Regions from separate parts of the Plantactinospora sp. B6F1 genome, predicted to be linked through region 4. Evidence: riboswitches for the same ligand, from Rfam matches in the RefSeq annotation. Region 4 holds a riboswitch; each other region holds the start of a gene.
The links. Region 4 has a riboswitch for cyclic di-AMP ahead of ABNF97_RS12930 (VldE C-terminal domain-containing protein). Riboswitches for the same ligand answer to the same signal wherever they lie in the genome.

Region 1 (8,120 bases), on a different contig from region 4:
GCCCCGGATGTCCGAACAGCGGCCGGCGCGGACCTGCCCGCCGTAAAGGAGACCAGCAGCTGGACGTCGCGGCTGTGAGCATCGTCGAAGCCCTGCTCGGCGAGAGCGGTGACGTCGAACAGGCGCCGGTCCAGCCGTCCGGCGGCCAGCGGCGCCCGCACGTCCTCGGGGATGACCACGACGTGCCCGGCGCCGTCTCGGTGGTGCTGGAACAGCAAGCTGTCCCGGCCCGGCCCGGGATCCACCGCCACAGCGTCCCGACCGTGCGCCGAACGGGTCAGGATGACCCGGTCCCCGGTGATGAGCGTGACGGACTGCCCGGACATGTGGGACGCCAGCACGGCGCGCTCGGGACCGGCAGCCAGGCCGGACGCAGGCGAATCGGCGACTGCCAGCGCCGTCGCCATGGCCAGCGCCACCGCGAGCACAGACTTCTTGAGTGTCATGCCCATCCAGACGCGCGTGCGCGCCCAGGTGCTGCCATCCAGATGGTGACGATCATCAAGCAGCAGCCGCGGCCCAGGCTGCGTCTATTGGGCATGACTGAACAACGCGCCCCCGCTTGCTGGCACCTGAAGCGTCTCCGGCACCTGAAGCGGTGGTCAGGTGGACGCTGAGACCGAGCGCGAATTCGTGTCGTTCGTCGAGGCCCGGTCTCACGTGCTGTTCCGTACGGCCCTGGCCCTGGCCGGGGACCGCCACCACGCGGAGGACCTTCTCCAGACAGTCCTGGCGAAAGCGCTGCGGCACTGGAAACGCATCCAGGGCTCGCCGGAGGCGTACCTGCGCCGCGCCATGTATCGCCAGCAGGTCAGCTGGTGGCGGCGGCCGGGACACAGCCGTGAACTGAGCACGGATCGTGTTCCGGACCAGCGGACGGCACCGGACGCCACCGCCCGGATCGATCTGAGCCTGGCATTGCAGGACGCGCTACGTCAGCTCGCGCCGAAGCACCGTGCGGTGCTCGTGCTGCGCTACCTCGAGGATCTTGCCGACGACGAGATCGCGCACCTGCTCGGCTGCAAACCCTCAACGGTCCGCAGCCAGACCACGCGGGCCCTCAGCCGGCTGCGCGCACTCTGCCCAGACCTTGACAGCCTTGAGTTACGGGAGACCCGACGATGAGCACCGACCTGGACCGAGCTGTGCGTGAGGCGTTCCACCGGCTCGGCGCCGTACCGCCGCCGGTTGGTATCGGACCCGCCGTCGTGCGCCGGGTCCGGCGCGAAAACCGCGTACGCATGGCCGTGACCACCGGCGCCCTCGTAGCGCTCGTCGCCGCCGCGGTCCCCCTCGGCCTGGGGGCGGCCGGCGGGAACAACTCGCAGTTCGGTGGCGCGACGAGCTGTCCGCTGGTCGTGAGTGCCTACAGCACAACCGACCCGCAGGACGCCACGACGAGATCCCTGTTGCGCAACGCTACCGGGACGTACATCGAGCTGCCGTACCAGAGCGTGGTGCCGTCTCCGGACGGGACCCGGGTGCTGGTGCAGGCAGGCCAGGACACCTCGACCAGCCCACTGCGCAGTGGCATCCTCGACCCGACCGACCCGGACGCTGTGCGCTGGATCGACCGCTACACCGGGCCGGGCAGTTGGTCGCCCGACGGCACGGAAATCCTGTTCACCGTAGCCCCGCGGCTCGGCGACCAGGGCTTCGCCATCGTCGACGCTGTGACGTTGAAGAGCGCCTTCGCCAAGGTGGACCTCTATGCGGACAACACCGGCGCCCACGGCTTCGTCTGGGCAGACGGCGGCAACCAGGTCGCACGCACCATCACCCAGGACGGCGGCGAAAGCCAGGCCGACCAGGTGACCGGCATCCGCTTCTACGACCGCTCCGGGCGGCTGGCGCGCACCCTGCCGGCGACCGCCGCACTGACCTCGGCGGACGCCTTCTCCCCCGATGGCACCCGGATCGCGCTGCACAACCCTCTCCCTGACGCCCCGATCAGGATCGTCGCGACGGACACCGGAGCCGCCCAGCGGACCATCCGGCTGAGCGGGCAGAACCAGATCATCGCCTGGATCGACGACGAGCATCTCGTTCTCCGGCACTGGACCGATGGCTTCGAGGGGTCGGAGGTGCGGGCCGTCAACCTCGCCGGCCAGGTCGTCCAGGTTGTGCCCCTGCGCCCCGATGCGGTGACTGCCAACGACATCACCGTCACCTGCTCGTAACTGGGGATCGAAGGTAGGGGTTCGACTCCCTCCGGACACTCCGGCTGGGTGCCGCCACGCCACGGCGGCACCCAGCCGATCGCGGCGCCGGGGGTCGGCCGGCGGCCGTACCGTTGGGATCGTCCGCTAGCGCAGTTCCGCGATCCTGGCCCGGGTGTTGGCCGGGGCATCGGGCTGCCCGCGCTCGACGTCGGCCCGGACGTCCGCCACGCTCTTACCGGCCAGCTCCCGTCGCCAGGCCAGCTCGGCGCCACGCATCGCCTGGGCGAACGCGCAGGACTGCCGATAGTCGACGCCGGCATGCTCCCCCGGCCCCTTGCGGAGGATCTGGTCGCACCGGAACAGCTCCTCCGGGCCCTCGATCGCGGCGACGATGTCCAGCAGGGAGACCTCCTCCGGGGCCCGGGCCAACCGGAAGCCCCCGCGAGGCCCCGAGGTCGAGGTCAGGATCCCGGCCCGGACCAGGGCCTGGAGCTGCTTGTTCAGGTATGCCGGCGGTAGCTCGTAGAACGCCGCGAGCGTGCCGGTCGGCACCGGGTCGTCCAGCCAGCTCAGGTTGAGGCACGTGTGGAGGGCCCATTCGACGCCCTGACTCATCCGCATAGTTCTGGACTCTACATGTCCAGAAACTGTGACGCCGGTCATGATCGCTAGCGCACACCAATCCTGGACTCGTAGTGTCCAGGAATCAGCGAAGCAACGAAGGAGCCGACAATGACCCTGGTACGCGCAGCCGAAGCCGAGGTTCTGGAGAGCGACCCGACCAGCGTGATCACCCTGCTACTCGACCCCGAGCACACCGGCGGCACCCTGACCAGCAACCGCACCCTGCTCAGGAGCGGCACCGACGGCGCACCACCGCACCTGCACACCCGCTCCGGCGAACTGTTCTTCGTGCTCGACGGCGCCCTCGAAATGCTCGTCGGCGACGAGCTGCACACCCTGCACAAGGGAGACACGCTCTTCGTTCCGCCAAACACCCCGCACGCCTTCGCCCCCGCCGCCGGTCAGGACGCCGACTTCCTCGTCGTGATCACCCCTGGCAAGCCCCGGTTCGACTACTACCGCCTCCTCGACCGGGTGCACCAGGGCGAAGCCACCTGGCAGGAGGTCGGCGAAACCCAGGACCGCTACGACAACCACTACGTGGAGAGCCCGGTGTGGGCGGCACGCGGCTGACCACGACCTCAGATGGCCCCGGTGGATGGGCCGGGCGGCCGCAGATGACCGCCCGGCCCGGTGTCGCGTCGCTACCGGGCCTACCGACGGTCAGCAGGTCTGGGCGCAGTTGCGCAGGCCGTACCGGATCTTCAGTTGGGTACCGCCGTTGCCGTCCCAGTCATCGGCGTAGACGACCGTGAACATCCCGGTCGGGTCCATCCCGATCGCCGGCTGGTCCTGGCGGTTCGCCGTGAAGACGCTCAGCCGGCTCTCCGGAAACGTGTTGCCGTTCGTCCCGTCCGGACCGATTCCCCGGGCCCAGACCTCGGTGCCGCTGCTGGCACTGGTCAGTCCGGTCACCTGGCCGCTCTCCTGCCAGGTGACCACGGCGTTGCCCGAGCCGTCCACCGCGATGTCCGGACGCGCCTGCCGGCCCACCCGGTCGGACTGGTACGGAGTCTGGGTGATGACCTGGTAGGCGCCGTTGGCACCGGTACTCCACCGGTGGATCGGGCCGCTGATGGTCCGGGGCGCGAAGGCGGCCGTGGAGCCGGTGAATCCGCGTACGTAGATCTGTGACTGCGGGTTGCCGTCATAGCCGGTCCGGCCGGTGTGCCCGTCGTACCAGGCGACGTACCAGGTGCCGGACTCCGCGACGGCCACCGCCGGATCGCGCTGCTGACCGTCGGAGAGCGATCCGGTGTGCACCGCCACGGTGCCGCCGAAGGCGCCCGCCAGGGTGCCGGTCTTGGCCCGGATGCTGTACCCGCCGTTGCCGTCCTCGTCGTCCTCCCAGGCGATGGCCACCGTGCCGGCCGAGGTGACGGCCACGTCCGGCTTGCGGTAGGTGCCACCGGGCACGGCCTGGACCGGGGCGTCGTAGCCGCCGGTCAGCGGGGAGAGCCGGGCGTCGGACGCCGAGAACGAGGCGTACCGGATGGAGCTTGCACCGGCCGTCGAAACGTCCTGCCAGGTCACGGCGTACCGCCCGTCCGGCAGGACCGCGATCGACGGCTCGCTCTGGTCACCGTCGGCGATCGAGTTCACGTTGACCACCGGGCCCAAGGTGCCGTCCGGGCGAACCCGGCGGGCGCGGATCTCGTACCCGCCGTTGCCGTTGCTGTCGTCGGCCCAGGTCACCACCGCGTCACCGGTGCTGGCGAGGCCCACATCCGGAGTGCGGTAGTTCCATCTGGTGCTGCCTCCGGTCCGCACGACCACCTCGGACCGGCGGACTCCGTCGACGAACCGGCCCAGCCGGATCTCGTTGTTCAGCCCGCTCGCCGTGCCGGAGGCGAACGCGGACACGGTGACGTTCCGGCCGGCGGAGTCGCGGATCGAGGCGACCGCGGGGGTGAACTGGTCACCGGTCGCCACGGCGTTCGCGGTCGCGAACCCGGCGTTCGGGTACCGGTCCGGAGAGATGGTCACCGCCGCGTTCTTGATGGCGTTGAAGTCGGCGACGAATCCGTCGTAGATTTCCGGGTTGTCCAGGCGCATGAAGGTCTCGTCGTTCTTCTTCAACGCGCCGTTGGTGAGGTTCTGGGTGCCGGTGTAGACGTACCGGTGCGGCTGGTTGTCCTTGCGGGACACACCCTGGACCAGGAGGTACTTGGAGTGGATGCTGCCGTCGGAGCATTCGCCGTTGACCCCGGCCTCGACGGTGAAGAACGACTGCCGGCATCCGCCGGGATCCATCGCGTAGACACCGATGCCGCGTGCGGTCAGGCCGGGCAACGCGTCCTGGTGCTCGCCGGTGGCCACCTCGACGGTGCATCCGGCAGCCTGCTTGTCACCCAACGCGTCGATCACCTCGGGCCGGGCGGCCCGGAAACCCCACATGGCCATCCGGATGATGTCGTCGGAGCTGCCGGTCGAGCACTGCACGTCGTCGATGGCGGCGGCAACGATGTCGGAGCGACTGCTCTGCGGGTTGAACGACTCCGCGATCGTCGCGCTCTCGCTGGCGCTCGGCAACTCGCGTGGCGAGAACCAGAGCCGTGTGCTGCCCGCGTCGACGTGCCCGCGCTCGTACGACTTCGCCGTTCCGGTGACCTGGAGCTTCCGGCCGACGTAGCTGCGGAAAGCGCTGGCCAGCGCCGGGTCGTTGTCGACCCGCACCTGGTTCTGCCACATCTGCTGCTGGGGCTTGGTCGGGTTCGCCGAACTGACCACGGTGACGTCGGTACGCCCGTCGGAGAGCTCGCTGAACACCCAGAACTTGTTGTGGTTGATGCCGGTCCCGCCGGACGAGCAGGAGATGCGGCACTGCCAGGTCCAGGATCCGCCTGCGCCGACACGGTAGCTGCCCAGCTCGGTGACGAGTCGGTTCACCTGGTTGGACAGCGCCCCGCAGGACGCGGTGGTGCCGCTGGTGCAGGCCTCGACGATGAGCCGTACGCTGACGCCGCGGGCGTGCGCCGCCAGCAGGTTGTCGGTGATTCCCTGGTCGGAAAAGGTGTAGAGCGATCCGTACACGGTGGAGCCGGGGGCGGCGAGCGCGACCAGGTCGGCGATCTGATCCCGGAGCCCGGGGGTCTGGTAGGGAAGGAAGCGCGCGCCGTTCCGGCCGGGGTCGGGGGTCGCGTAGACCGAATCGGGCACCGGGTCGAGGTTCGGCCGCAGGAAGAGCACGGTGCTGTCACCACTGGTGACGGTCGCGACGGAGGCGGCGGCGGGGGTGGCGGGCAGAATGCCCGAGCCGGCCGCGACGATGACGCCGAGCAGGAGCGATCGAAGACGCCGAGGCATGGATACTCCCCTCTGGGGTGGCGACGGAGGCCGCCGAGGGCCCGGCGGCGGATCAGGCTACCAAGATCGCCCTCGATTTCCAGCCCGTCCGTCGCACCGGCACCGCCGACGTACCTCCCGGCACGCCCCGAGGCAATTTCCACGCCGGATCACTCCGAAATCCACCTGTTCGACCCAGTTGATCAGGTACGCTGACCCCGGTCTCGCCCGGTGGCGCACCCCTCCGCGCCGGCGTGACCGCCGCCGAATCACTCTCGGGTGAGCCGGGGACCCAGGTAGGTGGGGTGAGTCCGCAACCGCGGTAGGGACTTGTTCCGTCCCGAACCCGTCAGCTAACTCGGTAGGCGGGCGACGGAGGGACATGCATGACCGGATCCACACGTCGGCGGCTACCGCTGGCCCTGGCCCTGCTCGCCACGTTCGGCGCGCTCACCGGGGCGGCGCTCCGGCCCGGCGTGGCGGAGGCGGACAGCCCCGCCATCCTCGGCGACGAGGGCGACACGCCGCTCCTGCGCGACCTGCTCGAATCGACCGGCCGAGGCTACCTACAGGCAAAGAACGCGCTGGCCAACGCCCAGGCTCGGCAGGCGAGGATCGCCGCCGAACTCCGCCGGGTGCAGGCACGCATCGCGGAGCTGCGCCCCCGGGTGGAACAGGTGGCCCGGGCGGCGTACCGGACCGGCCGGATCGGCCCGGTGATGGTACTGCTGCACAGCGGCTCGGCCGACGAACTGCTGGAGCGCGCCCGTGGCCTGGAGGCGGTGGCCCTGCGGGACAACGACGCGCTGCGCGGGCTGCACCAGGCCCGGGAGCGGGCCACCCGGGCGAAGCAGGCGCTGGACGCCGAGGTACTCGAGGAGCGCCGGCAGCTCACGATCATGCTGCGGCAGAAGCAGGCCGCCGAGCGGGCGCTGGCCCAGGTCGGTGGCGCCTCCACCGGGGGCTTCGTCAACGCCAGGTCACCGGTGGCCCGGCCGGCGCCACGCGCCGCCGACGGCTCCTGGCCACCACAGTCGTGCAGCCTGCCCGACCCGACCACCACGGGCTGCGTCACCCCGCGCACCCTGCACGCCTACACCGAGGCGCGCCGGGCCGGCTTCACCCGGTTCACCGGCTGCTACCGCTCCGGCGGCCCGTACGAGCACCCGAAGGGGCGGGCCTGCGACTTCTCCGCCGAGAAGGGCGGCTTCCGGGGTGCCGCCAAGGGTGCCGACCGGATGTACGGCAACAACCTCGCCGCGTTCTTCGTCCGCAACGCCGACCGGCTCGGTGTGCTGTACGTGATCTGGTACCGGCAGATCTGGTTGCCGACGACCGGCTGGAAGTCGTACGGCGGGGCGCACGGCGACCCGTCCAGCGACCACACCAACCACGTACACCTGTCACTGATCTAGGTCCGCCGGCCCCCCGGGGCGGGTCAGCTCGGCTCGCTCTCCGGGGTGCGGCGGGCCGGGGCGCGGCCGGCGGGCTGGGCCGGCTGCGGGCCGGTCGGGCGGGCCGGCGGGATGGGCCGGGTCGCCGACTCCTCGCAGCTGATCCGGACCTTCTCTCCGTGGTGCAGCAACTCCAGGGCGTCGTCCTGCTCGCCGTCGCGCAGCGAGTACGTCGCCTCGTCCCGCCGTACGTCGACCCGCAGGTGCACGCCCCGGTAGCGGAGCGAGAACTCCAGCCGGTCGATCCGGCTCGGCAGCCGGGGGGCGAAGGAGAGCGTCTGGGTGTGGTCGCGCATCCCGCCGAAGCCGGCCACCAGGGCGATCCAGGCCCCGCCCAGCGAGGCGACGTGCACGCCGTCCCGGGTGTTCTGGTTCAGGTCGTGCAGGTCCATCAGGGCCGCCTCGCCCAGATAGTCGTGCGCGAGTTCGAGGTGCCCGGTCTCGGCGGCCAGTACCGCCTGGGTGCACGCCGACAGCGACGAGTCGCGGACGGTACGCCGCTCGTAGTAGGTGAAGTTGGCCGCCTTCTCCTCGTCGGTGAACGCGTCGCCGCGCCAGTGCATCGCCAGCACCAGGTCGGCCTGCTTGATCACCT
Region 2 (8,120 bases), on a different contig from region 4:
GCTGTCCCTGGCGGCGGCGGGGATCGCCCTCTACTACGTGTTCCGCACCGGCGACACGGGCGCCCAGGCGGTGTGGGAGGGCCAGTGATCAACCCCTGATCGCGGGCCTGGTCGCGCCCCGAAGAGGACGCCGGCCCGCCCCACATCCCGGTCGGCACGGGTCGTCCGGGTGGGTGGGGCGGGCCGGCGTCTGGGTTGTCGCTACCGGCGGGCGGGGGGGGTCAGGACGAGTAGCCCCGGGTGGCCACCCAGTTCGCCAGGTCGATGGTGGTCATCCAGTAGTGGCTGTCCGCGCCCGGGATGGCCGGGTCGGCGATCTTCACGGTACGACCGTCGTCGCGGTAGCCGACCACGGTCACGTAGTGCCCGCCGGGGTAGCTGTGCCAGCCGCCCGCGAGGTCGGTGGCCGAGCCGGCGATGTTGACGACCACGGCGTGCCCGCTGGTGACGGCGCGCACCACGTCCGCCTGGAGTTGGTCCATCTGGGCCGGGGTGGCGGCGCCACCGGGGATCGCGGTGGTGCGGTAGACATCGGTCCCAATGATCTTGTTCAGCACCCGGGTGGTGTCATGGGCCGAGTTCGTGCCGCTCATCGTGGTGCCGAGGTCGGCGGCGACCGCGTCCTGGCTCGGCTGCTTGTCCCGGACGGTCAGCGCGATCCGGGTGGCGGCCGGGCCGCAGTACCAGCCGTTGATCTGGGCCTGGAACCGGTAGTCCAGCAGCTTCGACTCGGGTGGCGCCGGTGGCTTGCTCGGGCTGCTGACCGGGGCGGCCCTGGTCGCCTTGCTGGCCGCCGGGGCGGGCTCGGTGGTCGCCGGCTGCGACGGGGTCGCCGGCTTGGTGGTTGCCGGGGCGGTGCTGTCCGGGCTGGTGCCGCCCGGGGCGGCGGTGGCGGCTCCGGCCTGTCCCGCCGCCGGGCTGCCGTGATCGGCGACGGCGACGGTCGAGGTCTGCGGGCTCTCCGTCGAGCCGGTCGAGGTCAGGACGACTCCGGTGGACGCGGCTGCGGCGAGCACCGCGGCCGAGGCGAGCGCGAGCCGGTTGCGCCGGCCCGACATGGCGGTCCTGAACCGTCCGTTAATCGCGTGCTTCAACGTTTCCTCCAGGGGAAATGCGCGTCACCCACACCGGGGGGCAAGGAATGACGTGGCGTTTCTGTCGCTGCCGGAATGTGCCGTGAAATCGCACGGAGTCGCACGGGGCGGCCCGCCGAGAAACGTTCGGCGGAACGGACCGATGGTGCGAGCGGACCGGTGGCACGCCGACCGGCGGTAGCGCCGCTTTCGGCGTACCTGTGGAATCAGCGGCACCACGATCCGTCGCCGCCGGCTGACGGCCTCAGCGGGAACTCTCGGCCAGCTGGCCGGCGGCCCCGCGGCGCCCGCGCGTCGACGACTTCGGCGGCACAGACCGCTATCGGGTCAGGTTCGGGTGCCGCCCGGGGACCGAGTGGTCCGGGACGGTCGCGGCGGCCGGGCGCGGGACCGCGACGCAGCGAGGGAACCGGGGGGACGGGCCAGGGCCCGGGTGGTGCGGCACGAACACGTACTCCTTCCGACACCGCCTACCGGGTTAGCTGACGGATTCGGGCGGGAAGGCCGCCCTACCACGGGCCAGCGGCTCGCGGATTCACCCCAGATAACTGTGGGTCCCCGGCTCGTTACCTAACGACTCGGCGGGTCTGCTCCGGTGTCACCAGATGGTGACCAAGGGGCCGGACCAGACGCGCCGAGATTACTGGCCGCCTTCTGCCGTTGCCAACCCTGCTGAACAGCGAAAACAGTGACCCAGAACGCGATTGGGACATCGCGCGGCCGGCCGCCGGGCCCCGAGCGACCAGCCAGATAAACCAGCATGATCATGTACGGGTGCGGTATGACGGAAATGACCGGCTTAGCCCGGTGGTCCGAGGATGGGACGAGGACTCCAGGAGGCTCCTTCCGATGACAACGGTGCACGAAGCGACCTACGACCTGCTCCGTTCCCTCGGCCTGACCACCCTGTTCGGCAACCCGGGCTCCACCGAGGAGCCATTCCTGAAGAACTTTCCGGCCGACTTCGCCTACGTTCTGGCCCTTCAGGAGGCCTCCGCGGTAGCGATGGCGGACGGCTACTCCCAGTCCAGCGGCCGGCCGGTGCACGTCAACCTGCACACCGCACCCGGCACCGGAAACGGCATGGGGAGCCTGGTCACCGCCTGGCACAACAAGACACCAATGATCGTGACCGCCGGCCAGCAGACCCGGACGATGAACCTGTCCGAGCCGATGCTGACGAATGTGCGTCCGACCCAACTCCCCGAGCCGTACGTCAAATGGAGCCACGAGCCGCTGCGCGCCCAGGACATCCCGGAGGCGTTCATGCGGGCATTCGCCACCGCCGTAGCTCCGCCGGCCGGCCCGGTGTACCTCTCCCTGCCGCTGGACGACTGGGACGAGCCTGCCACCGGCACCGCGCAGGTGCGCCGGGTGAGCACCCGGGTCGCTCCCGACCCAGCGGAGCTGGACCGGTTCGCCGAGATCCTGGCGGCCAGTCGGCACCCCATGCTGGTGATCGGGCCCGCGGTGGACCGGACCGGTGGCTGGGCCGAGGCGATCGCCCTCGCCGAACGGAGCCGAGCACCCGTCTGGCAGCCACCATTCGCGGACCGGGTCGGCTTTCCGCAGGACCACCCTCAGTTTCAGGGGCTGCTGCCGCCGGCCATCGGGCCACTGGCCGAGAAGCTGGTCGGCCACGACACCGTACTGGTGATCGGTGCCCCGGTGTTCCGTTACTACCCATACGTCCCCGGTCGACGGGGTTACCTGCCGGACGGCACCCGGCTGCTGCACATCACCGACGACCCGGCCGAGGCCGCCCGGGCACCGGTCGGCGACAGCCTGCTCGGGGACGTCGCGCTCGCCTGCGCCGGGCTGGCCGAGCGGCTGCCAGCAAGCGACCGACCGATGCCACCGCCCCGGGCCGCCGCGCCGGACGGAGCTGCCACGGGCCCCCCGCTCGACCCGGCAGCGCTCTTCGGCGCACTCGCCGCCGAGTGGCCGGCAGACGGCATCGTGGTCCCCGAATCCCCCTCCAACCTCAGCGTGCTGCACCGGCAACTGACCATCACCCGGCCGGGTTCGTACTTCAAGATGGCCAGCGGCGGCCTGGGCTTCGCGCTGCCGGCGGCGGTCGGCATCGCGCTCGCCCAGCGGGACATCCGACAGCACCGGCCGGTGGTGGCGGTGATCGGTGACGGCTCGTTCCAGTACTCCCCGCAGGCGCTCTGGACCGCCGCGCAGCATCGGCTGCCGATCGTCTTCGTGGTGCCGGTCAACCACGAGTACGGCGTGCTGAAGGCCTTCGCCGACCTGGAGGACGCACCGGGAGTCCCGGGGCTGGAACTCCCCGGACTGGACATTCCGGGCATCGCCCGCGGCTACGGCTGCACCGCTCACCAGGTGGAGTCGGTGGACGAGTTCCGGACGGCATTCCGGGCCGCCCTCGGCATCGAGAGCCCGACCGTGCTGGCCGTGCCGATCACCCGGGACGTCGCCCCGCTGCTCTGACCGCCGCCAGGTGTCACGGTCCGGTCGGCATATACGGTCAGTGGCTGATTGCCCGGGATCGGCAGGGCCTACCTCGACCCCACCGGGGCCCGGGCGGGAGTAATGATCGACTTCCCGGGCGCGGAATGTTGGCGGCCAGCGGGTCGTTACATTACGCGTACGGCTGAGTACCACCGCCCGTGACCTGGGCTGGTGGCCGAGCCCTCGGGAATGATCCGGGGCGCCCGGTCGTTACACATAGCGTTCGCCCGAGTACCGGCACCCCCCGGGCAGGTGTTCGGGCGTTCCTCGCTTGTCCCTGGAGACCTGTGGCGTCTCGGGACAGGTTTCTCCAATGACACCCCATCCCCCCGGTGGGGTGTTCATCCCCGATTGGAAGGAAGACCATCATGAACACCACCATGTTCAGCCGATGGCTCCCGGCCATCGAGCAGACCTCCCTGATCCGTAGGACCGCCCTGGGTGTGGCTGGTCTGGCCTTCGTCGGCGGTACCGTCGCCGGCCCGGCCGTCGCCGCGCAGGCCGCCCCCGAGCATGTCGGCTCCCCGGTGTCGCAGTCGGTCCTGGCCGACAAGGACGACAAGGGCGACAAGGGTGGCAAGGGCAAGGGCAAGAGCGACAAGCGTGCCAAGGACCGTAAGCCGTCGCGGGACAAGCTGGTACCGCACGGTGTGCAGGGCAAGCAGTCGAGGATCCCGCTGTCGGGTGAGCAGTCCGACAACGTCAGGGCGATCGTGAAGGCCACCAAGAACGCCGGCCTGGACGAACGGGCCGCGGTGATCGCGGTCGGTACCAGCCTGCAGGAGTCGAAGCTGGAGAACCTGGGTCACCTCGGTGCCCGCAACGACCACGACTCCCAGGGCCTGTTCCAGCAGCGCCCGTCCTCGGGCTGGGGCTCGGTGGAACAGATCACCGATCCGGAGTACTCCACCACCGCGTTCCTCACCGGACTGAAGCAGGTTGACGGCTGGCAGAACCTGCCGCTGACCGTGGCCGCGCAGAAGGTACAGGTCTCCGCGTACCCCGACGCGTACGCACAGTGGGAGGACCAGGCCGCCGACCTCGTCGCCGACACCTGGACCAACAGCTGAACCAGCGCACTATCCGCTGGCCGGGTCCCCGCACCAGGGGCCCGGCCAGCGGCGTCTCCGGGTACGGCCTGGCACACTGCCGGGATGACCCAGAATCCTGACTTCGCCGTGAGCCTGCGTGGGTATGACCGGGACGAGGTGAACGAACTGATCCGTCGGGGCAACGACGCGCTTGTGTCGGGCACCCCGGCGGAGCGTGCCGCAGTCGCGGAGCAGCTTCGCCGGCCTGTGCTTACCGTTCGGTTGCGCGGCTACGATCGGATTCAGGTGATGGGTCACCTCGACCAACTGGTGAACCGCCTCACGGCGACGGATTGAACAGGTATCAGTCGACAGGTTGGCCGTTCCCTCCGGTGCCGCTCGAAGCTGCGCGATTCGTACGTGCGCGATTGTTGCTCGACCTACGTACCCCGGCACCGGGAATCCGGCTCAACTCCTGGGTGATCTCCTGGGCCGGGTACGGCGCTGTCCGCGTCTCGCCGAAGAACTTCCAGTAGAAGCCGTTCATGACCGCCGCGACGGGCGCGTAACGGGTGATCAGCTCCGCCACCGACTCGGGGACGCCGACGGGTCGGGCTCCCGCCGCACAGCGGCGAATGTAGTCGTGGTGTTCGACGGGTCCACCGGTGTCGGGAACGGCTATCCCGACGACATTGGCGACCATCCAGTTGAGCAGGTCCCGCACGAGATAGCCGGCGTCGTGGCTCGTGTGCTGTGCGACGAAGTTCCGCTCGTCCGGCGACAGGTCGAACCGGGACGAGATGGCCAGGCCGAGATCCGCCAGGTAGAGGCGGCGACCGTCAGTAAGGATGTTGCCGAGGTGAGCGTCGAAGTGCAGCAGGCCATTGGTGTTCATGAAGGCGATGTCGGCGCTCAGGCATCGCTGCGCCCTAGCGCAGGCGTCGGCGACGATGTCTGGGCCGGAGGCGAGCTGGTCAGCCAGCCAGGCGTCCAGTTTGCCCGGGATGTATTCAAGGCACAGCACAACGCTCGCCGATGCCTCGGCGAGCGCATGTAGCCGCCGTCGCACCGCCGCCGATCCGTCCCAGTACGCGACGACACGATCGATCTCGGCAAGCTCGTCGGCCAGCGGCACCGCGCCGGGCAGCACACGCCAGTGATACATCAGTGGGAACGCCTCGGTTCGCTTGGCGAGCACCCAGTTCGTCGTCATCGTGTTGGCAGCGACTTCCCGCCAGGCGCCGAAGCCGCTACTGCCGTACGCCGCGACTCCGTACTGGTAGAACATGGGCAGCTCGAACAGGTTCGCGGTGGACATGATGTTCCGCGGCTGGCGTTCCAGGTCGGTCAGGGCGATCCGCTTCACGAAGACCGGAACACCCGCGACGTCCAGCAGCGCCCAGGTGCCGCCGATGCCGGACCCGTTTTCCTGTGCCGTGGCGACGAGCTGACCGAGCTGGTGATCGTTGAGTAGTGCCAACGAGGTGGACACGTCGCCGTACCTGAGCACACGGGCCGGGTGTGACATGTCTGTGCTGTCGTCCGGCAGTCCGCTCACCGCTCACCTGTATTCCGACCTGGCAATCCTCCGAGGCTCGCGGAGAGCCTAACGGTGACGCGCCTGGCGGCGGCGGACGACCCTGAGCAGGCGCGTACAACCCGCCCCGGGGCGAGCTCTCCGCACACCGGTGTCCGGGGCACCATCACCCCGTTCGGGTCCCGCACGGCGTGGCCGGTGGTGGCCGACGAACGGATCCGGGGCGCACCATCACGCTCGGCACCGGCGAGCGGGGTACCGCCGTGGCGCTGGACGCCGACGCGGCGGTGGCCGCCCTGGACGGCCGGCTCGCCGACGTCACCGACCCGGAACCGCCGCGCTGACCCGGCGGGGGCGGCCGGGCAGGGCGGTCAGCCGCGTTCGATCAGCCGGCCCACCTTGTCCGGACCGAACATCGCCGCGCCGGAACCGTCCCGGCGCTGGTCCGGCTCGGGCAGCGCCATCGGCTCCCCGCGCTTGCTGATGCCCACCGGTCGCGGCCCGATCCAGGCGACGACCAGCCTGGACTCGCCCTTGAGGAAACGCTGTGCGCGCACCCCGCCGGTGGCCCGGCCCTTCGCCGGATAGAGCGCGAACGGGGTCACCTTCACACCACTGCCGGTGGAGGTGACCACCATCGGCTCGCCCTGCTCCGCCTCGTCGGTGCGGACCGCGCCGAAGAAGACCGCCTCGGCGTCGGAGCCGAGGTTGATCCCGGCCATTCCGCCGCCCTTGACGCCCTGCGGCCGGACCAGCTTGGCCGGGAAACGCAGCAGCGAGGCGTCCGAGGTGACGAAGGCGAGCGTCTCCGCGCCGTCGGTGAGCCAGGTCGCCCCGACCACCTCGTCGCCGTCGCGCAGCCCGATCACCTCGAACTCGTCGGACCGGACCGGCCAGTCGGGGGCGCAGACCTTGACCACGCCCTGCCGGGTGCCGAGGGCCAGGCCGGGCGAACCGGCACCGCGCTCACCGAGCGGCGCCAGCCCGACGACCGTCTCGCCCGGCTCCAGCGGCACCAGTTCGGCGGTGGACATCCCGCCGGAGAGCGAGACGGTACCGGCCTGCTCGGGCAGCACCGGCAGCGGCAGCACGTCGGTCTTGAACGCCCGCCCCGCGCTGGTGACCAGGAGCACCTGACCCCGCGCGGTGGTGTGCACGACGGCGCGTACCGCGTCGTGCTTGGTCCGGCCGTTGCGCCGCCGCCCCTCGGCGGCCTCCTCCGACTCGGCGGCGGTCCGGGCGACCAACCCGGTGGCGGAGAGGATCACCTGGCACGGGTCGTCGGCAACCTCCAGCGGCCCGGCCGGCGCCGACGCCGCCAGCACCTCCTTGAGGTCACCGTCGATCAGCGTGGTACGCCGTCGCGTGGCGAACTCGTCCACCACCGTGGCCAACTCGTCGGAGACGACCTTCCGGAGCACACGGTCGTCGTCGAGGATCTCGGTCAGCGCGGCGATCTCGTCGCGCAGCCGCTCCCGCTCCACCTCCAGCTCGATCCGGTCGAACTTGGTCAGCCGGCGCAGCGGGGTGTCCAGGATGTAGGTGGCCTGGATCTCGGAGAGCCCGAACTGGCTCATCAGGCCGTCCTTGGCCGCCTGGGCGTTCTCGCTGGCCCGGATCAGCCGGACCACCTCGTCGATGTCGAGCAGCGCCATCAGCAGGCCGTCGACCAGGTGCAGCCGGTCGCCCCGCTTCTGCCGGCGGAACGTCGTACGCCGGGTCACCACCTCGTAGCGGTGGGCCAGGAAGACCTCCAGCAGCCGCTTGAGCCCGAGGGTCTGCGGCTGGCCGTCCACCAGGACGAGGTTGTTGACCCCGAAGGACTGCTCCAGCGGTGTGAGCCGGTAGAGGTCGGCCAGCAGGGCCTGCGGGTTGACCCCGACCTTGCACTCGATCACCAGCCGGGTGCCGTTCTCCCGGTCGGTCAGGTCTTTGACGTCGGCGATGCCCTGGAGCCGGGCCGCCTGTCGCTGTCCCTTGCGC
Region 3 (5,517 bases), on a different contig from region 4:
TCTGCCCGAGGTACCAGATCGCGGTCCAGTCGCCCTGCCGGCCGGCGAGCGCGTACGTCTGCCCGGCCGACGCCCGGGCGCCGTGGTCGGAGATGTGCATCGTGTTCGGGGTGCCGTCCGGACGCAGCGCGATGTCGTTGACCAGCGGCGCGTCGGCGGCCGGCGCGGTACGCAGGATCACCGCCGACGATCCCCGGGCCGGGCAGGGCACCCCGGCGGTCTCGCAGCCGGTGAAGGCCGGCCGGTTGGTGGCGAAGTCCGGGGCGATGGTGACCAGGCCGGCGGCCGGGATGCCGATGCCCCGCAGCGGTGCCCTCAGCAGGTCGAAGTAGTGCGACCAGTCCCAGTACGGGCCCGGGTCCCAGTGCATGCCGCGCACGTTCGCCGGCAGGATGCCGGGGACGTTGTCGTGCCCGATGATGTGGTGGCGGTCCAGCGGGATGTCGTACCGGTCGGCGAGGTAGCGGACCAGCTTGGCCGAGGTCCGGTACATCGCCTCGGTGTACCAGGTGCCCTGGGCGGCGAAGCCCTCGTGTTCGAGGCCGATCGCCTTGGCGTTGACGTACCAGTTGCCGGCGTGCCAGGCCACGTCCTTGCCCTTGACATGCTGCGCGATGTGCCCGTCCGCCGAGCGGAGCGTGTACTGCCAGCTCACGTAGGTGGGATCCTGCACCAGCCGCAGCGTGGTGTCGTAGCTGCCCTCGGTGTCGTGGATGACGATGTACTCGATCTTCTGCCGGCCGGGCCGGTCGGAGAGGTCGTGGTTGCCGTAGTCGCCGTCCCCGAACGCCTGGTAGGGCGCGGGGATCCACTCGCAGGAGATGTCGCGGGGGCACTCCAGCCCGTCCGGGCGGGGCCGGCCGGGCAGGCCGAGCCGGTCCAGCCAGGAGCGCTGCGGGACGATCCCGGGTCGGCCGGGCAGGGTGATCCGGTGGCCGTCGTCGGTGGTCCGGCTGGCGCCCTCGGCGATGGTCCGGTACACCTCGTCGGCGAAGGCCGCGGCGGCGTCCGCGCGGTCGCTGCCGGCGTACCGGGCCACCGCGCCGTACCAGGCCGCCGGGTCGCTGGCCGGGCCCGTCGGTGCGGCCAGCGCCCGCTGGTACGACGCCAGCAGCGCCGCCCCGCCCCGGATGTTCGCCGCCGGTTCGGCGCGGAGCAGGTGCTCGTCGGCTCCGGTCAGTGCGGCGGCGGCGTCCAGGGTCTGCCCGCCGGGGGGTGGGGCGCCGGTCCGGTCGGCGTGCGGGCCGGCGGGTCCGGTCGCGGGGCGGGCGGGTCGGGCCGGGTCGCCGCGCCGGTCCTCGCCGTGTTCGGGATGCCCCGGCTCGGCGGCGAGTCCGGCGACGTCGGTGAGGTGCATCGGGCCGTACCCGCCGCTGGTGCTCGGCGTGCCGGCGTTGGTGTCCCAGCGGGATTCCAGATAGGAGACGCCGAGCAGCACGCTCTCGGGTACGCCGAACTCGGCCGCCGCCGCGGCGTACTCCTGTTGCCGGGTGTCGGGGGCCGCGACGGCGGCTGGCGCGGGGCTGGCCGGCAGCAGCGCGGCGGCGCCGGCGATCGCGACCCCGATCGCGAATTTCCTGCTCAGCGGGTGTGTCGTGGGAAGCATCGAACCTCCATGAGCCGGGAGTGGCCTTGATGATCACCCTCCACCCGGGACCGTTGTCGGTCAATACCTGCCGAGCATGCTGCTCACCATGTAGAAATCTTTCACCCACTCCACCACGGATACCGAGCGTGTCCGGCGGACCCGGCGGGGTCCGAACGGCTTTCCCACCGTCAGCGACGGCCCCAATACCTAACGAATCGACTCCAATCACGGGGTTGCGTTTGGATAACACCCTTCTCTAGTGTTGGGGACCGTCGAGCCGACGGCAGGCCGCCTAGCCGGGCGGCGACGTCTCGACACCGCCGAATCGTCACACTCAGCGAACCGGGGACCCGAGCTTCATGGGGTGAATCCGCGTCGAACGCGGTAGGGCGACAATCTTCCCGCCCGAACCCGTCAGCTAACCCGGTAGGCGGGCTACGGAAGAAGGAGTACGGACCCCGGTGGCTCCCCCTGCCCCGCTGCGGTCGTCATCCCTCCGGTCGGCATCCACCGACTCCGGGGACACGAAACCGCGCTCTCGAAGGTCCATTCTCGCCATCGCGATCACCGCACTCGCCAGCGCCGCCGTGCTCTTCACCGGCACGACGCCGGCGCTCGCCGAGCCGACGGTGGCCGAGATCGAGCAGCAGATCGACACCGCCTGGCGCAAGCTGGAACCGGTCGTCGAGAAGCACAACGCCACCCGGCAGGACCTGGCGGCGAAGAAGAAGCAGGCCGCCGCCCTGCAGAAGAAGATCGCCCCGCTCCAGTCGCAGATCGACGCCGCGATGAACCGGGTGAGCGACTTCGCCGTGCAGGCGTACAAGGGTGACAAGGCCTCGGCGGTCAACGCCCTGCTCACCTCGAAGTCGCCGACCGCGCTGGTCGGCCAGCTCTCGGTGCTCGACCAGTTCGCGCGGCAGCAGCAGCGCGAGGTGCAGGCGGTCGTCGCACTCAAGGAGAAGTACGCCGCCCAGAAGGCCCCGCTGGACCGGCTGGTCAGCCAGCTGACCAAGACCGAGGCGGAACTGGCGGCGAAGAAGAAGGAGATCGACGCCGAGGTCGACCGGCTTCAGAAGCTGCGGATCCAGGCGTACGGGAACGGCTCGGCCGGCCCGCTGCGGCCCGCGCCCTGCCCGGCCACCTACCCCGGAGGCGCGGCCGGCAAGGCGGTCAAGTTCGCCTGCGCCCAGATCGGCAAGCCCTACAAGTGGGGTGCCGACGGCCCCGGCTCGTACGACTGCTCCGGCCTGACCCTGGCCGCGTGGGCCAAGGGCGGCGTCTCGCTGCCGCACAACGCCCGCGCCCAGCGCGGCGCGGTGAAGTCGGTCAGCCGTTCCGCGCTACGCCCCGGTGACCTCGTCTTCTACTACGCCAACCTGAGCCACGTCGGCATGTACGTCGGTGACGGCTGGATCGTGCACGCCTCCCGGGCCGGCGAACCGATCAAGATGAAGCGGCTGGGCACCGACATCCACAGCTTCGGTCGACCGGGCTGACGCCTCCCGGACCAGGCCAACGGCAGAACCCCCGTCGCGCGACTGCGGCGGGGGTTCTGCCGTTCGATCCGGGGTTGGCCGGCGCGGGCGTGGCGTCAGTGGGTGGGCCAGGTGCGCCAGTTCTGCCAGGAGCGGCTCGGGGTGGGGCCGCGCTGTCCCTGGTAGCGCGAGCCGTAGACGGCCGATCCGTACGGGTGCGCGGACGGCGACGAGAGCCGGAAGATGCAGAGCTGGCCGATCTTCATCCCCGGCCAGAGCCGGATCGGCAGGTTGGCCACGTTCGACAGCTCCAGCGTGACGTGTCCGGAGAATCCGGGATCGATGAAGCCCGCGGTCGAGTGGGTGAGCAGGCCGAGCCGGCCCAGACTCGACTTGCCCTCCAACCGGCCCGCGAGCTGATCGCCGAGGGAGATCACCTCCAGCGTCGAGGCGAGCACGAACTCGCCTGGGTGCAGCACGAACGGCTCGCCGTCCGGCACGTCGACCAGCGAGGTCAGGTCGTCCTGCTGCACGGCCGGGTCGATGTGCGTGTAGAGGTGGTTGTTGAAGACCCGGAAGAGCCGGTCCAGGCGTACGTCGATGCTCGACGGCTGCACCAGCGCGGGATCGAACGGCTCCAGCGCGAGCGTGCCCGACTTCATCTCGATCACTAGGTCGTGGTCGGAGAGCAGCACCGGATCACCTTAGCGAGTCGAGGGCGGCGATCGGCCGCGACCTCGCCGATGGGTGGGACGCGGGTGGGATCGGGGTAGGTGATCGAACATGTGTTCGATAGAATGTACGCATGGCATCCTGGTCCGAATTCGCCTCTGACGAGCCCCGACTCGCCGACGCGATCCGCGTCCTCATCCAGCAGTACGGCCCGGGTCTCGGCTACCTGGCGACCGTGCGCGCCGACGGTGGGCCGCGGGTGCACCCGGTGTCCCCGGTCATCACCGACGAGGGACTCTTCTGTTTCGTCGTCGACTCCCCGAAGCGGCGCGACCTCGAACGGGACGGGCGCTACGCGCTGCACTCGTTTCCGCCCGAGGAGAGCGACGACGAGGCGTACGTCGCCGGCCGGGCCCGGCCGGTGACCGACCAGGCCCGGGTGGACCGGCTCGCCGGCAACCTGCGGGCCGCGCCGCAGGTCGACTGGCGGCTCTTCGAGTTCACCGTCGACGTGGCGATGGTGGCCCGGCACGGCAGCAACGGCGCCACCCCGCTCGCCGGCGGAGAGCGGTCCGAGCGACCCGCCGTGCAGGTCTGGCTCGACCCGGCCGGTGCCGTCACCGCACCCGAGGGCAGCGTCGCCGGCCCAAGGCGACGCGGCCGGCGCCGGGCCGTCGAAGAGCAGCCGGTCCCGGCGTCCTGACCTACGGCTCCCGGAACGCCTTCCACGCCTTCAGCATTCGGAACACCTGGCCGTACGTGAACTCGTACATGCAGTCGTCGACGGAGTAGTCCATGAAATTGTGGACCGGGTCGAGGCCCGGCCCCGTCGGGCAGGAGTCCCGTCCCTCCGGGCAGCCGAAGGCCGGTTCCGCCTCGGCGGGCGTGTCGAAGACGTGGTCACCCTGGCCCGCACAGCCCTGCTGAAAGGTGTGGTAGAGATTCAGCCAGTGCCCGATCTCGTGGATGGCCGTGTCACCGGCGTCGTACGGCGCCGCCGTGCCGCCCGGCAGCGACTCGGCGAGCACCACCACCCCGTCGTACGGGTCGAGGTCGCCCTTCGGGAAGGTGGCCCAGCCGAGTAGCTGGTCCTCCAGCAACCCGGTGTAGATGTTCAGGGTGTGCTTGCCGCCGACCCGCAGCCCACGCTTCATCTGCGCCTCCGCCGGGCTCTCCGACACGATCGGATACCAGGCCGGGTTGACCACCCGGTTCACCTTCTTCAACCTGAAGCGGAACGGCGTCCAGGCCCCACCGGTACGCCCACCGAAGGCGTCGTTGAGCACCCTCAACTGGGCGCGGATCATCGACATCGGGATGTTCCCGCCGGCCCTGCTCCGGTTCTCGCTGACCACGTGGAACACCACGTCGACGGTGATCCCGAACCCCCTCCCCGGTACGCCGAGCGGCGCGACCCCGACCCGTTGCGCGTACGCCGAGTCGACCGCACGCTCCAGTTCGGCGGCCTCGGCCGGGGTCAGCTCGTTCGGCTCGGTGATGTGCGGCGCACCGGGCCTCGCCCTGGCGCCTCGGACCACGGTGTGGCCTCCAATCGGCGCGACACAGCCCGATTCGTCCGACCGCCGGGCCGAGTCCGGAGGTGCCGCCATCGCCGGACCGGGTACGAGCAGCAAGACGAGAAACATGCTCGCCATGCCGGTCACGCCGGAACGCGACGACCACCGCAGCCCACGAAACGCCATTGCTACACCCTTTGCATTCAGAGAGTCGTCCTGCGATGACGCAGAGACATAGTTGCAGGTGCGGCGGACGTTACTA
Region 4 (8,120 bases):
AATGGAGAGCCATCGCCGCAGGTACCGGGCGGGTGGCTCGCCGCCCGGTACTTGCAGAACTTTCATCGCATCCGATGGGAAGCCAGCCGAGGAAGCGTTCGGCCAGCGCCCGGGTACCGGCGCCAGGCTGATCCCGGGCGGCCTGGCAGAGCCGCACGGCCAGGTACCGCAGCAGCGCCGAGTCCGCCGTCCGGACCGAGGCGGACCGCCTCCGCGCCGAACTGCACCGATGGGGGGCCCGACACGCCCGCTGCTGGTTCGTCGACCCGCACCGCCACACTCTCCCCGGTATGCCCAACCGGGGCCACTGGTAGCTGGCTCCCATGCCTGGGGCCGCGCCTTCGGCTTTCGGCGGTGGGCCAGGGAAACTCGACTCCTACCTGCCGTCGATAGCGTCGAAGAGGCGTCGGCGCATCATCTCGAACTCCCCTGACATGTCCTGGGCCATCCGATCGAGTTCGTCGGCGGCGCGGGCGGCATCGGCCGCAGCGGATGGAGTGCCGGCAGGGTCACCAACTTCGGCGGCTCTGGCAATCTCCTGTCCCACCTGCACACTCAGATCCTCGTGCGCGTGGCGCAGCGCCTGCAGGATCGATGCGCTCAGCGTCGCAGGAGGCTGCCGCATCGCCTCGGCGTCGATGGTGAGTTCGCTGGGTATGCCGTCACCGTCGATGGCGACCCGCACCAGCCCGTCCTCCGACCGCCCATGGCCGCTGACCCGGTCCAGCGCGGCCAGCACCGGATCGGCGACGGGGTCCCGCTCGGGCTCGCCGCTCATTACCATGGGTCCACCTCTCGATCACCCAGCGATGCCTCACCGTACCGTCGATGCCAGTTCGATCGGAGGCCGCGAATGGATGTATCGCCCGAGGCGCGATCGACGATCCGAACCCGTCCTGCCGGTGGCGCCTCCCGCTCGGCGCTCGGCCGAGGTATGGAATTCGCGGGCGCCGCGCTGCTGGCCGCCTCGACCGTCGTGGCGATCGTCGCCGTCGTGCTGCTCGGCATCCGGTGGGCATCCGGGGACGATCTGCTTTTCGCCACCGGTCTGTTCCTCTGGGCCGGCCGAGGGATCTGTGTCGCCGCGCCGCTGATGTTCGTCGGCAGGTACGTCCGTCGCCAGGCAGCGCTGCTCAGGGACTTCACGTTGGTGCTCGACGACACCGGGGCGCACTGGTCCGGCGCCGTCGCCGGATCTGTCGCCTGGACGGAACTGGACCACGTCGTCGTCACGGCCCGACCGCGCCGGTCGCGTCGGCTGATCCTCGCGAGGCAGGTACCCGGACAGGCCGGCCCGACCGACGCGACCGTCCGGGCCTCCCCCGTGACACATCTCGTGCAACGCCTGGTCAACCCGTCCCGCTGGATCCTCGACGTACCCCTCGACCGCTTCGAGCAGCCACCGGAGACGCTCGTGCGGGTCATCCGTTCGGCATCCGGCGGCCGATTTCCCGATCTCTACCCGACCGAGCAGTTTCCCCAGATCGAGGAGACCTCATGAGCGACATATCGGCCGACCCGGATCACCTGCGCAGCGTCGCAGTCAGGCTGGCGGAGCTGGCAGGCCGGGTTGACGCCCTGTCCCGCGGCCTCAGCGACGGCGGCGCGGTACCGGACCGGAGCCAGTTCCCGGAACTCCCCGTCGGACAGCGGGCCGCCACGGTCTGGAGCGACGGAAACTCGGCCTTCCTCGACGGTCTCTCGCTGGTCGGACAAAGCCTCTCCCGGTTCAGCGACAGCATCCTGGCGGCAGCCGCCGCATACGAACAGGCAGATCTGCGCGGTGCTGACCGGATGCTACGCAACCTGCCGGGAGAGACGCATGGCTAGCGTGGCCGAGGAGTACGGCATCGACATGTCGGACGTCCGGCGGATAGAAGGCTTGTACGGCCAGCGGCTACCGGACATCCTCGAACCCCTGCGGCAGGCTGACGCCGATTTCGAGGCGCTGCGATCCGCCGCCGAGCAGCATCGCTCGGTCGCCGAGGAGGCCCTACGCGTCCACGGCGACCTGACGCAGCGCCGCAGCGACATGTCATGGGGCGGGCAGGCCGGTAGCGCCGCCGCGAACGCCCTCGACGTGGTGCTGACGGTACTCAAGTGGATCGCCGCGATCATCCTCTTCGTGGTCGGGGCGCTGCTCGCGCTCATCGCGATGCTCCTCTACGCGATCGCCGCGATCCTCCGCTGGATCGGAAAGGCCCTCGCGGCCTGCGCCGCCGTCGTCGCGGTCGTCGTGACGATCGTGGCGATCATCCGATCAGGCGGACAGGGACAGTCGGGACGGCTCAACATGATCTGGGCGTCACTCCGGGCCGTCTTCAACACGACGTACCTCGCCACGCTGGGCATCACCGGCGCGCTCGGCGACGGGTTCGGCTGGGTGTTCGAGCAGGCCGCCAAGGGCGTCATGTGGCTGGCGCTCTACCTGATCGAGGTCGGCGGCAACCTGACGGGTACCCCGGACGAGGAGATGGGTCCGCTACGCGACGAGCGCAACAAGCTTTTCGACTGATTCCCCGTCACACCCCGCTGTGGCAGCGGTCATTTGTCGGGCGGGGTGCGCTTCTGAACGACAGCAGCGTCGTGATTGCGAAGGGTCGTCGGCCACCGGCCCGGCGGCCTGGCGCGACTTCCTCCACGCCCTGCCCTCCCGCTGACCGCCGCGCTGGTGGGAAGGATCAGCCGCGCGGGGCGTACATGATGATGGCGACCCCGACCAGGCAGATGACGGCGCCGGCCAGGTCGTAGCGGTCCGGCCGGAACCGGTCCACCAGTACGGCCCAGCCGAGCGAGCCGGCCACGAAGACACCCCCGTACGCGGCGAGCACCCGGCCGAAGTGCGGATCGGGTTGGAACGCCGCGACGAAGCCGTACCCGGCCAGCGCCAGCATCCCGGTGGCGACGAAGAGCAGGCCGCGATGCTCGCGCACGCCCTGCCAGACCAGCCAGGCACCGCCGATCTCGGCGACGGCGGCGAGCAGGAAGAGCAGCAGCGAGCGCACGATCGTCACGCCCGCCATTGTCGCCGGCCGGGGCGGACGTCGACCGTCGGCATGGCCGGACGGCGGGCCCACGGTTTGCCCCGCATCGATGACTGTCTCTAAGCTTGGTCGGCGCCGTCACGCGACCGGTACGGGCTGGCCAGGTCGTCGCGGTGGATTGGTGATCATGGGAGCTGGTCACGGGAGCCCAACGAGGGGCGGTACGCGTCGCGCGTGCCGGTCACTCGTCGTCGTAACAGCACTGCCGGCACGCGCCAGGGATGGCGACGGGGCCGGCGGTTGTCCGAGAGGAACTCCCATGCGGATCCCCGCACCGTACCGTCCGTACCGTCGCGTCTCCCTGGCCCTGGCCGCAGCGACCGCGATCGCCGCGAGCGGCGTCGCCGTGGTCGGCACCGGCCTGACACCGGTCGCCCAGGCTGCCACCGGCTGCCTGGTCGACTACACCGCCAACCAGTGGACCGGTGGCTTCACCGCCGCCATCCGGGTGACCGCCGGGAACACCCCGGTCAACGGCTGGACCGTGACCTGGACCTACGGCGGTGACCAGCGGATCACCAACAGCTGGAACGCCCAGGTCAGCCAGTCCGGCGCGACCGTCACCGCCCGGAACGTGGCCTGGAACGGGTCGCTGCCGGCCGGCGGCTCCACCGAGTTCGGCGTCCAGGGCAGCTACGCCGCGAGTTCGGCGGCACCGAGCGGCTTCACCCTGAACGGCGAGTTGTGCAACGGCGCCGAGCCGACCACACCGCCCAGCACCGTACCGCCGACGACCGCGCCGCCGACGACGCCGCCCACCAGCGCACCGCCCACGGTGACGCCGTCGCCGACCGTCCCGCCCAGCACGCCGCCGCCGAGCGGCTGCGGTACGGCGGCAATCTGCGACGGTTTCGAGAACCAGACCGGTACGTCGCCCTCCGGCGACTGGAGTGTCAGCTACCCGGACTGCTCGGGCAGCGGCACCGCCAGCATCGACACCTCGGTCGCGCACCAGGGCACCCGCTCGGTACGCATCAACGGCGCCGTCGGCTACTGCAACCACGTCTTCGTCGGCTCCACCCGGGATCTCGGCAGCGTCGGACCGGTGCGCTACGCCCGACTCTGGGTACGGCACACCACCGCGCTGCCGACCTCGCACGTGACCTTCCTGGCTATGCGGGACGCCGCCGACGGCAACCGTGACCTGCGGATGGGCGGGCAGAACGGCGCCCTGCAGTGGAACCGGGCCTCCGACGACGCCACCCTGCCGGAGCAGAGCCCGAACGGTGTCGCGCTCAGCGCGCCGCTGCCGGTCAACCAGTGGACCTGCCTGGAGTTCATGGTGGACGGCGCGCAGGGCCGGCTCTCCACCTGGGTAAACGGCACCGCGGTGACCGGGCTGACCGCCGACGGTACGCCCACGCACGACGTCGACGGGCAGTGGTACAACCGGGCCAACTGGCGGCCGAACCTCACCGACCTGCGGCTGGGCTGGGAGAGCTACGGCGAGGGTGCGAACACGCTCTGGTTCGACGACGTGGCGCTCGGCTCGTCCCGGATCGGCTGCTGAACTGAGAGCCGGCTGCTGAGCTGAGGACCGGCTGCTGAGTTGAGAACCGGCGGCCGCTGAACGGAGAACCGCCGGCACTGCCCAGGGGTGGCGGGCGGTGTCGGCGGTTCTCGTTCGGTGTGCGGGTGCGGCCGATCAGTGCATCGACAGGTGCACGTGGTTGGTGTGGTCGCTGGACGGGTCCCCGTTGCCCCCGTTGTACGTCTTCCAACCGCTGCTCGGCAGCCAGATCTGCTTGAACCAGATCACGTACAGCACACCGAGTCGATCGGCGTTGCGCACGAAGTACGCCGCCAGGTTGTTGCCGTACGTCCGGTCGCCGCCGGTGGCCACCCCGCCGAACCCGTTCTTCTGGGCGGCGAAGTCGCACGCCTGTCCCTTCGGATGCTCGCCGCTGCCTCCGTTGCGGAAGCAGGAGACGAACCGGGTGAAGCCGGCCGCCTGGGCCTGCTTCAGCGCGTGCAGGGTGCGCGGGGTGATGCAGCCGCTGGTGGTCGGGTCGTTCTGACTGCACGACTCGTCCGGGAAGGAGCCGTCGGCGTTGCGGGGTGCCGGCCGCGCCGACCCGCCGCCACTGCCGCTGATCCCCGCGCCGGCGCCGCCGCTGTTGTTTGCCGCCGCCAGCGCCCGCTCGGCCTGCTTCTTGCGGGTCTCCATCACCTCGACCTGCTTGCGCTGCTCGGCGATCTCCTTGTCGAGCGCCGCCTTGGCCTGGGTCTCCTTGTCCAGGCTCTCCCGCAGCCCGCGCAGCTCCCGGCTCTCGTTCGCCGAGATGGTGTCGAGTGCGGCGGCCCGGTCCACCAGGCTGGTCGGAGATCCGCTGTTGAGCAGGGCCGAGACCTGTCCGAGCCGGCCGGTCCGGTATGCCATGTCGGCCATCCGGGCGACCCGCTCACCCCGGGTCGCCACCTCGGTGCGCAGCGCGGCGAGCTGCTGGTTCAGTTCCTTCTGCCGCTTGACGGAGTTGTTCAGCTTGTTCTTGGCGTTCAGGTAGCCCTTGCTGGCGACCTGGAGTTGCTCGCGCAGGCTGTCGCTGCCTCCGTCGATGTCGTCCCCGCCGGGTGCCGCGGCCAGCACAGCGGCGGTCGCGTACTCCGGTGCCGCGGCGGCGGGTGCGCCGCCGAGTGCCGCGAGGACCATGCCCAGGGCGATGGCCGCGGTGGTCGCGGCCTTCCGGGACGGTCTCGTGGCGCTCCGCGCGGACGCCGGAGCCTGTCGGGTGGGTGCCAGGAACGGCATATGACAATGTCCTTCCGTCAGCCGCCGACCGGGTTAGCTGACGGGTTCGGGACGGAAGATCCCTACCGCTGGCGCGGATACACCCCTGGTACGTGGTTCCCCGGCTCGCGCGTGCGATTAGGCGACGGCCTCCGCAGGCGCCGGAGGGCGCCGCCCGGCGGAGACCGGAGCCGAGCTTACCGGCAGTTGTCGTCCGGGGATACGTGGCGTCGCTGCCGTCGAATTCACGATTCTCCTGCTTCAGACGGATGTATCCGGACAAAAATAGCGAGCGTGCGGGCGAAACTTAAGATGCCGCTAACTATCGGTGAACCTCTACGCCTGCCGGGGGCGGATTTCCGACAGTTTCCGGCCGGTCGCCCCGACACGCAGCGTCGCGGCCGGTTACCAGTCGGTGGGTCCGCAGCCGCCCAGCGCGGCGTCCGGCTCGACCTGAAGGGTGGCGTGCGAGATGTCGAACTCCTCGCGCAACGCCGACCGGGCCGCCGCGAGTACGGTACCGACCTCCGCGTCGCTGTCCAGCCTCAGGTGCGCCGAGGCCACCTCCATCCCGGAGGTGAGGGTCCAGACGTGCAGGTCGTGTACGTCACACACCCCCGGCACGGCCGCCAGCCGGGTGCCTACGGCCGCCACGTCGAGATGCTCCGGCGCGGCCTGCACCAGGATGCGTACGGCGGTCCGGCCGAGCCGCCAGGTGCGGGGCAGAATGAACAGCCCGACCGCCAGGGCGACGATCGGATCGGCCCAGCGCCAGCCGGTCAGGATGATCACCACGGCGGCGACGATCACGCCCACCGAGTTGAGCAGGTCCCCGAGCACCTCGAGATAGGCGCCGCGCAGGTTGATGCTCTCCTGCGCACCGGGTCGGAGCAGGCCGAACGCGGCGGCGTTGGCCAGCAGGCCGAGTACGGCCACCGCGAGCATCGGGCCGGCCTCCACCCGGGGCGGGTCGGCGAACCGGCGTACCGCCTCGACCAGTACGTAGAGCGCCACCCCGGACAGCAGTACCGCGTTGGCCAGCGCGGCCAGCACCTCCAGCCGGTACAGGCCGAAGGTCCGCTGCGGGGCACCGACCACCCGCCGGGCCGCCGTGATCGCGGCCAGTGCCATCCCGATCCCGAGCACGTCGGTGAACATGTGCCCGGCGTCGGAGAGCAGCGCGAGCGAGCCGGTGACCAGTGCGGCGACCGTCTCCACCACCATCAGGACGGCGAGCAGCACGAAGGCGGCAACCAGCCGTCCCCGGTGCCGCTGCGCCGCCCGGATCAGCGGCACCCCGTGGTCGTGCCCGCCTCCCAACGCGTTCTCCTTTCCCCGCTGTCGATACTGCCGGCCGACGCGGTGTCGGGGGAGCCGGTCCCATCGAAGAGGCGACGCCGAACGCCCACCCCTCGGCACCGAGGGTGCCGGCGCCCGGCGCCCGGCGCTCGCGGGGCCGGCGCTCGCGGGGCCAGAGGCGCGGTCGGGGTCCCCCGGGGCCCGGCAGACCGCCAGTGACTTGACGCATTCCCTTATGGGTATATGATGACTGCCATGGCACGAGCAGCGACGACGTCGGACGTCTTCAACGCGATCGCCGAGCCGCAGCGCCGGGAGATCCTGGTGCTGCTGCGGTCGGGTGAGTGGCCGGTGACCGACCTGGCCCGGGAGCTGGGGATGACCCAGCCGGGGGCGTCCAAGCACCTGCGGGTGCTCCGGGAGGTCGGGTTGGTGCGGGACCGCAAAGCGGGTAAGCAGCGCCTCTACGGCCTGGACGCCCGAGGGCTGCGACCGGTCCACGAGTGGACCGGCGGGTTCGAGCGGTTCTGGAACGAGAGCTTCGACCGGTTGGACGCATACGTGCAGGAACTGAAGAAGGCAAGGCAAGGGGAGTAGCTGATGGGTACGACGGGACGGGAAACGCCGGCGCGATCCGCGACGGCCGACCGGGAGATCGTGGTCTCCCGGGTCATCGACGCCCCGCGGGAGCTGGTGTTCGAGGCGTTCACCGAGGTGCGGCACCTGTCGCGCTGGTGGGGGCCGGAGGGGTTCACCACCACCACGCGGTCCTTCGAGTTCCGCGTCGGCGGGGAGTGGGACTTCGTGATGCACGGACCGGACGGGACGGACTACCAGGAGTGGATCACCTGGACCGAGATCGTCCCGCCGGAGGGGATCACGCTGCTGCACGGTGAGTCCCGCGGCGACCCGAACGCCTTCGAGTCGGTCCTCACGTTCGCGCCCGACGGGGCGGCGACCCGGATCGAGATGCGCACGGTCTTCCCCACCAAGGAGATGCGCGACGAGGCGGTCGAGAAGTACCACGCGGTCGAGGGCGGCCAGCAGAC

Region 1: another riboswitch for cyclic di-AMP. It lies ahead of ABNF97_RS09755 (VldE C-terminal domain-containing protein); the one in region 4 lies ahead of ABNF97_RS12930 (VldE C-terminal domain-containing protein).
Region 2: another riboswitch for cyclic di-AMP. It lies ahead of ABNF97_RS16845 (C39 family peptidase); the one in region 4 lies ahead of ABNF97_RS12930 (VldE C-terminal domain-containing protein).
Region 3: another riboswitch for cyclic di-AMP. It lies ahead of ABNF97_RS03440 (NlpC/P60 family protein); the one in region 4 lies ahead of ABNF97_RS12930 (VldE C-terminal domain-containing protein).

Annotation. Positions count from the first base shown of each region.
Region 1 covers NZ_JBEEAC010000005.1:99,880-107,999, reverse strand. Annotated here, with positions in the region: gene ABNF97_RS09785 (S8 family serine peptidase) at 1-452, opposite strand, end outside; gene ABNF97_RS09780 (SigE family RNA polymerase sigma factor) at 607-1,125, shown strand; gene ABNF97_RS09775 (TolB-like translocation protein) at 1,122-2,180, shown strand; gene ABNF97_RS09770 (Rrf2 family transcriptional regulator) at 2,307-2,783, opposite strand; gene ABNF97_RS09765 (cupin domain-containing protein) at 2,895-3,359, shown strand; gene ABNF97_RS09760 (phospholipase D-like domain-containing protein) at 3,450-6,092, opposite strand; cyclic di-AMP (ydaO/yuaA leader) riboswitch at 6,324-6,454, shown strand; gene ABNF97_RS09755 (VldE C-terminal domain-containing protein) at 6,458-7,486, shown strand; gene ABNF97_RS09750 (glycosyl hydrolase family 65 domain-containing protein) at 7,510-8,120, opposite strand, start outside.
Region 2 covers NZ_JBEEAC010000011.1:156,463-164,582, forward strand. Annotated here, with positions in the region: gene ABNF97_RS16840 (DUF2231 domain-containing protein) at 1-88, shown strand, start outside; gene ABNF97_RS16845 (C39 family peptidase) at 222-1,094, opposite strand; cyclic di-AMP (ydaO/yuaA leader) riboswitch at 1,547-1,688, opposite strand; gene mdlC (benzoylformate decarboxylase) at 1,944-3,548, shown strand; gene ABNF97_RS16855 (hypothetical protein) at 3,938-4,639, shown strand; gene ABNF97_RS16860 (hypothetical protein) at 4,724-4,957, shown strand; gene ABNF97_RS16865 (protein kinase family protein) at 4,965-6,158, opposite strand; gene ABNF97_RS16870 (hypothetical protein) at 6,329-6,481, shown strand; partial or broken gene ABNF97_RS16875 (DNA topoisomerase (ATP-hydrolyzing)) at 6,509-8,120, opposite strand, start outside.
Region 3 covers NZ_JBEEAC010000002.1:63,226-68,742, reverse strand. Annotated here, with positions in the region: gene ABNF97_RS03445 (N-acetylmuramoyl-L-alanine amidase) at 1-1,606, opposite strand, end outside; cyclic di-AMP (ydaO/yuaA leader) riboswitch at 1,897-2,037, shown strand; gene ABNF97_RS03440 (NlpC/P60 family protein) at 2,050-3,087, shown strand; gene dcd (dCTP deaminase) at 3,183-3,761, opposite strand; gene ABNF97_RS03430 (pyridoxamine 5'-phosphate oxidase family protein) at 3,872-4,441, shown strand; gene ABNF97_RS03425 (zinc metalloprotease) at 4,443-5,441, opposite strand.
Region 4 covers NZ_JBEEAC010000007.1:225,172-233,291, reverse strand. Annotated here, with positions in the region: gene ABNF97_RS12960 (YbaB/EbfC family nucleoid-associated protein) at 377-778, opposite strand; gene ABNF97_RS12955 (hypothetical protein) at 935-1,501, shown strand; gene ABNF97_RS12950 (hypothetical protein) at 1,498-1,830, shown strand; gene ABNF97_RS12945 (hypothetical protein) at 1,823-2,515, shown strand; gene ABNF97_RS12940 (YnfA family protein) at 2,682-3,014, opposite strand; gene ABNF97_RS12935 (cellulose binding domain-containing protein) at 3,304-4,554, shown strand; gene ABNF97_RS12930 (VldE C-terminal domain-containing protein) at 4,690-5,793, opposite strand; cyclic di-AMP (ydaO/yuaA leader) riboswitch at 5,800-5,927, opposite strand; gene ABNF97_RS12925 (cation diffusion facilitator family transporter) at 6,178-7,092, opposite strand; gene ABNF97_RS12920 (metalloregulator ArsR/SmtB family transcription factor) at 7,327-7,668, shown strand; gene ABNF97_RS12915 (SRPBCC family protein) at 7,672-8,120, shown strand, end outside.